2 linked regions of the Variovorax terrae genome follow. The protein of the gene in region 2 interacts with the protein of the main gene of each other region in a pairwise test. Links are inferred from orthologs where the notes say so. Each region holds a gene or a part of one and is shown on either strand. Other genes may lie near its edges. The genes, in order: grpE and groL.

What was found.
Region 1: the proteins of groL (region 2) and grpE interact in binary tests that used the Escherichia coli proteins (3 or more experiments, as listed by UniProt). The link is inferred for Variovorax terrae from one-to-one orthologs.

Annotation. Positions count from the first base shown.
Region 1 is NZ_JALGBI010000001.1:1,246,723-1,249,774, forward strand. What follows is about bases 1-2,810. They hold grpE (nucleotide exchange factor GrpE), read right to left. Parts: upstream 1,781-2,810; coding sequence 1,220-1,780; downstream 1-1,219. Other genes in these bases: dnaK (molecular chaperone DnaK), read right to left, coding at 1-1,149; MMF98_RS05870 (FKBP-type peptidyl-prolyl cis-trans isomerase), read right to left, coding at 1,941-2,291; MMF98_RS05875 (fumarylacetoacetate hydrolase family protein), read right to left, coding at 2,371-2,810. In the rest of the region: more of MMF98_RS05875, read right to left, coding at 2,811-3,052. UniProt on the Escherichia coli protein: Participates actively in the response to hyperosmotic and heat shock by preventing the aggregation of stress-denatured proteins, in association with DnaK and GrpE. It is the nucleotide exchange factor for DnaK and may function as a thermosensor.
Region 2 is NZ_JALGBI010000002.1:391,060-394,191, reverse strand. The notes cover bases 57-2,946. They hold groL (chaperonin GroEL), read left to right. Parts: upstream 57-621; coding sequence 622-2,271; downstream 2,272-2,946. Other genes in these bases: MMF98_RS17270 (co-chaperone GroES), read left to right, coding at 263-556. In the rest of the region: MMF98_RS17275 (YciI family protein), read right to left, coding at 1-4; MMF98_RS17255 (phosphatase PAP2 family protein), read right to left, coding at 3,017-3,132.

The sequences.
Region 1 (3,052 bases), on a different replicon or contig from region 2:
CAGCACCTGGCCCTGAATGGCGGCGCCCACGGCCACGGCCTCGTCGGGGTTGACGTCCTTGCGCGGGTCCTTGCCGAAGAATTCCTTGACCTTGTCCTGCACCTTGGGCATGCGGGTCATGCCGCCGACCAGGATCACGTCATGGATGTCGGAAACGCTCACGCCGGCGTCCTTGATGGCGGTGCGGCAGGGCGCGATGGTGCGCTCGATCAGCTCTTCCACCAGGGCTTCGAGCTTGGCGCGCGTGAGCTTGATGTTCAGGTGCTTGGGGCCCGAGGCGTCGGCCGTGATGTAGGGCAGGTTGATGTCGGTCTGCGCGCTGTTGGACAGTTCGATCTTGGCCTTCTCGGCGGCTTCCTTCAGGCGCTGCAGCGCCAGCACGTCCTTGCCCAGGTCCACGCCCTGTTCTTTCTTGAACTCGCCGATGATGTAGTCGATGATGCGCTGGTCGAAGTCTTCGCCGCCCAGGAAGGTGTCGCCGTTGGTGGACAGCACTTCAAATTGCTTCTCGCCATCGACGTCGGCGATCTCGATGATCGAGACGTCGAAGGTGCCGCCGCCCAGGTCATAGACGGCGATCTTGCGGTCGCCCTTCTCGTTCTTGTCAAGGCCGAAGGCCAGCGCCGCGGCGGTGGGCTCGTTGATGATGCGCTTGACATCCAGGCCCGCGATGCGGCCGGCGTCCTTGGTGGCCTGGCGCTGGGCGTCGTTGAAGTAGGCGGGCACCGTGATCACGGCCTCGGTGACGGGTTCGCCCAGGTAGTCCTCGGCGGTCTTCTTCATCTTGCGCAGGATGTCGGCCGAGACCTGCTGGGCCGAGATCTTCTTGCCGCGCACCTCGACCCAGGCGTCGCCGTTGTCGGCGGCCACGATCTGGTAGGGCATCAGGTCGATGTCCTTCTGCACTTCCTTCTCGGTGAACTTGCGCCCGATCAGGCGCTTGATCGCGTACAGGGTGTTTTTGGGGTTGGTGACGGCCTGGCGCTTGGCCGAGGCACCGACCAGCACTTCACCGTCTTCCTGGTAAGCCACGATCGACGGCGTAGTGCGAGCACCTTCCGAGTTCTCGATCACCCGGGTGGTGTTGCCTTCCATGATGGACACGCACGAGTTCGTGGTGCCCAGGTCGATGCCGATGATTCTTGCCATGTTGTTTCTCCGGAATATCTGAAAATGGGGTATCAATAACTTGTGGATAACTTGAGGAAGTTCAAGCGGTTTATTTCGGGCCGGCCACGGTCACCAGGGCGGGGCGCAGCACGCGCTCGGCGATGGTGTAGCCCTTTTGCAGCACCGTGACGACGGTGTTGGCTTCCTGGTCGGCGGGCACCACGCTGATGGCCTGGTGCTGGTGCGGATCGAACCTGGCGCCCGCGGCGGGGGCGATCTCGATGACCTTGTTGCGCTCCAGCGCGCTCTTGAGCTGGCGCAGCGTGGCTTCGGCGCCTTCGCGGATCTGCTCGATCGTGCCGCCCTGGATCGCCAGGCCGGCTTCCAGGCTGTCGAGCACGGGCAGCAGGCTGTCGGCGAAGCCCTCGACGGCAAACTTGCGGGCCTTGGTGACTTCTTCCTCGGCGCGGCGGCGCGCGTTCTGCACGTCGGCCTGGGCGCGCAGGAACTGGTCGGCCATCTCGGCGTTCCGGGCCTGCAGCGCGGCCAGCTCGGCCTGCAGCTCGTTCAGCGCATCGGCCTCGTTGGCGGCCTGGGCGGCCTCGAGTTCCTCGGGGCTGGGGGCGCCGCCAAGAGGTTGATTCTGCTCGGGTTGTGTGGTGTCGGACATGCTTGCAAAACGGGAAAGAAAATGACAACCCTGCCTAGGTCGGGGCAGGTTTCCCCTTTTCAAGGCAGGGGAATTGTGAAGCGGCCCCCCGGTTCGGGGGCGGCCGCCGGCTCCGGCGGGCCCGTGCCCCCGGCGGCGGCCTGGGGCCCCGGGCCGCCTGTCAGTGCGCGTCGAGCAGCTCGACGTCGAACTTGAGCGTGGCGTGAGGCGGAATCACGCCGCCGGCGCCGCGCGCGCCATAGCCAAGCGCGGCCGGAATGATCAGGGTGCGCTTGCCGCCGATCTTCATGCCGGCGACGCCTTCGTCCCAGCCGCGGATCACCATGCCGGCGCCCAGCGAGAAGGCGAAGGGGTCGTTGCGGTCATGGCTGGAATCGAACTTGGCGCCCTGGGCGCCGTCGTTGTAGAGCCAGCCGGTGTAGTGCACGTGCACGTGCTGGCCGGCCCGGGCTTCGGCGCCGCTGCCGACGGTGGTGTCTTCGTATTGCAGGCCGGAGGGGGTGGTGATCATGGCGAATTCCTTGGTTGCTATCAAAAAAATAGCTGAAAACGTCCGCAGGGCGCGGACATTGGTCTTGAAAACCTTGAAATTATGCCAGCAGGCCGCGCCGGGCCAGGTCGCGCATCAGCGCCACGGCCCCGTAGCGCCAGGGCGCCACCCGGTCCGAGGTGTTGACGCGGTTGACCAGGGTGCCGAGCTGCGGCGTGCCGATGCTCACCACGTCGCCCACCACATGGGTGAAACCCTGGCCCGGGCCATGGCGGTCCTGCGTGGGCGCGAACATGGTGCCCAGGAACAGCATGAAGCCGTCGGGGTACTGGTGGCAGGGGCCGCTGGCCTGGGCCACGAGATCCAGCGGGTCGCGGCTGATGCGGGCGAGCGAGCTGCTGCCGTGCATCACGAAGCCGTCGGGGCCGTCCACCCGCATCGACAGCTCGCAGCGGCGCACCTCGTCGATGCCGAACTGCGCATCGAACAGCCGGATGAAGGGCCCGATGGCGCAGCTTGCGTTGTTGTCCTTGGCCTTGCCCAGCAGCAGGGCGCTGCGGCCCTCGAAGTCGCGCAGGTTGACGTCGTTGCCCAGGGTGGCGCCGCGGACCTCGCCGCGCGAGTTGACGGCCAGCACCACCTCGGGCTCGGGGTTGTTCCAGGCGCTCTTGGGGTGCAGCCCCACCTCCGCGCCGGTGCCCACGGCGCTCATCGGCTGCGCCTTGGTGAAGATTTCCGCGTCGGGGCCGATGCCCACCTCGAGGTACTGCGACCACAGGCCC
Region 2 (3,132 bases):
TCATATCGCTCTCCTTGTTGGGTTGCGGAACATTCTCGCTCCACCTGCACGACGCTCCGGCCGGCGCGGTATCGACATCGGCACGGCTTTTTTCCACCCTTGGCCAGGGCCGCATCTTGAAACCCCGGCAAAAGCCTTTATGATTAGCACTCGCAAGGATTGAGTGCTAACAAGCGCCGAGATCCGGCAAGTTAACGGGTGCCAACCTTCGGGTTGGTACTTTTTGATGTCCCAACCCATTGTTTCAGAACAAGGAGATGCAATGAAACTTCGTCCCCTGCACGATCGCGTGATCGTCAAGCGCATTGACAGCGAAACCAAGACCGCTTCGGGCATCGTGATCCCCGACGCCGCCGCCGAGAAGCCCGACCAGGGTGAAGTGCTGGCCGTGGGCCCCGGCAAGAAGAACGACAAGGGCGACATCAGCCCGGTCGGCGTGAAGGTCGGCGACCGCGTGCTGTTCGGCAAGTACAGCGGCCAGACCGTCAAGGTCGATGGCGACGAACTGCTCGTCATGAAGGAAGAAGACCTCTTCGCCGTAGTCGAAGCCAAGTGATTTTGCGGGGCCGGCCTGGCGCCCGCCCCAATTGATTCAGACATTTAATTCTTGGAGCTATTCAAATGGCAGCAAAAGACGTAGTTTTCGGCGGCGAAGCCCGCGCGCGCATGGTCGAGGGTGTGAACATCCTGGCCAATGCGGTCAAAGTGACCCTGGGCCCCAAGGGCCGCAACGTGGTGCTCGAGCGTTCGTTCGGCGCCCCCACCGTGACCAAGGACGGCGTGTCCGTGGCCAAGGAAATCGAACTCAAGGACAAGCTGCAGAACATGGGCGCCCAGATGGTCAAGGAAGTCGCTTCCAAGACCTCTGACAACGCTGGCGACGGCACCACCACCGCCACCGTGCTGGCCCAGGCCATCGTGCGCGAAGGCATGAAGTACGTGGCCGCCGGCATGAACCCGATGGACCTCAAGCGCGGCATCGACAAGGCCGTGACGGCCCTGGTCGAGCAGCTCAAGAAGGCCTCCAAGGCCACCACCACCTCCAAGGAAATCGCGCAAGTCGGCTCCATCTCGGCCAACAGCGACGAGACCATTGGCAAGATCATCGCCGACGCGATGGACAAGGTCGGCAAGGAAGGCGTGATCACTGTCGAAGACGGCAAGTCGCTGGACAGCGAACTCGACGTCGTCGAAGGCATGCAGTTCGACCGCGGCTACCTGTCGCCCTACTTCATCAACAACCCCGAGAAGCAATCGGCGCTGCTGGACAACCCCTTCGTGCTGCTGTTCGACAAGAAGATCAGCAACATCCGCGACCTGCTGCCCACGCTGGAGCAAGTGGCCAAGGCCGGCCGTCCGCTGCTGATCATTGCCGAAGAAGTCGAGGGCGAAGCCCTGGCCACGCTGGTCGTGAACACGATCCGCGGCATCCTGAAGGTCGTGGCCGTCAAGGCGCCTGGCTTCGGCGACCGCCGCAAGGCCATGCTGGAAGACATCGCCATCCTGACGGGCGGCAAGGTCATCGCTGAAGAAGTGGGCCTGACGCTCGAGAAGGTGACCCTGGCCGACCTGGGCCAGGCCAAGCGCATCGAAGTGGGCAAGGAAAACACCATCATCATCGACGGCGCCGGCGCTGCCGCTGACATCGAAGCCCGCGTCAAGCAAGTGCGCGTGCAGATCGAGGAAGCCACCTCCGACTACGACCGCGAGAAGCTGCAAGAGCGCGTGGCCAAGCTGGCCGGCGGCGTGGCCGTGATCAAGGTTGGCGCTGCCACCGAAGTCGAAATGAAGGAAAAGAAAGCCCGCGTGGAAGACGCCCTGCACGCCACCCGCGCTGCCGTGGAAGAAGGCATCGTGGCCGGCGGCGGCGTGGCCCTGCTGCGCGCCAAGCAGGCTGCTGGCGCCATCAAGGGTGACAACGCCGATCAGGACGCCGGCATCAAGCTGGTGCTGAAGGCCATCGAAGCCCCCCTGCGCGAGATCGTCTACAACGCCGGTGGCGAAGCCTCCGTGGTGGTCAACGCCGTGCTCAACGGCAAGGGCAACTACGGCTTCAACGCCGCCAACGACACCTATGGCGACATGATCGAAATGGGCATTCTGGACCCGACCAAGGTGACGCGCACCGCACTGCAGAACGCCGCTTCCGTGGCCTCGCTGATGCTGACGACCGAAGCCATGGTGGCCGAGTCTCCCAAGGAAGAAGCCCCGGCCGGCGGCATGCCCGGCGGCATGGGGGGTATGGGCGGCATGGGCGACATGGGCATGTAAAGCCATGCGCTGCCGGAGAAGGCGCAGGGCGCGGGAACCAACCCGCCCGGCTTCTTCCGGCAATGCCAGGGCGCCCTCCGGGGCGCCCGCTCAAGAAAAAAGGCCGCTCACGCGGCCTTTTTTCTTGAGGCTGGCCCGCAGGCCCCGGGCTACTGCTGTCCCGGCGTGCCAGCTCCGGCGGCGCGCTGTCCACCTCGGCGCCATAGGCGTTGGGCCCGATCTCGCCAGGCTGTGCGGCCCAGTAGATCAGCAGAATCCAGCCCAGCAGCGGGATGAACCCGACCAGCATCCACCAGCCGCTCTTGCCGATGTCGTGCAGGCGGCGCGCGCCGACCGCCAACCCTGGCAGCAGCAAGGCGATGGCGGCGATGAAGTAGAGCCAGTAGCTCAGCATCGATGTCACGAAGAGCAGGACGAACTGGAACAGGAAGAACCACCAGAACTCGGGGCGCGCCGCGCGGCCCGAGAAATCGGTGTACTTGCGAAGGCATGTCTTGATGGCTTGTTGGAAATCCATGGGTTTTTTCCTCCTCGCAGGACCATGTCGGGGCGAAGGCCCCGCGACATGATATGCGCAAGCGTGGCGCGCGGATATGTCAAAAACGGTGGTTTTTTTACGGCACCCGCTCATTCTTTGATAGCACCTCAAGCCCGCCCCACAACGACCTGAAGCCGGAATGGCCAGAAAACCCCAGGTTGGCGGCCGCGGCGCCGCAGGCTCCCGGCAGAACGCGGGCCCCCGGGGTCAGCGGCCGGCCAGGTGCCTGGCCACGAGCAGCCACATGACGGCCCACGCGGTTCCGAAGGCCCAGCCGCCCAGCACATCGCTCGCCCAGTGGACGCCCAGCGCCACCCGGCTCA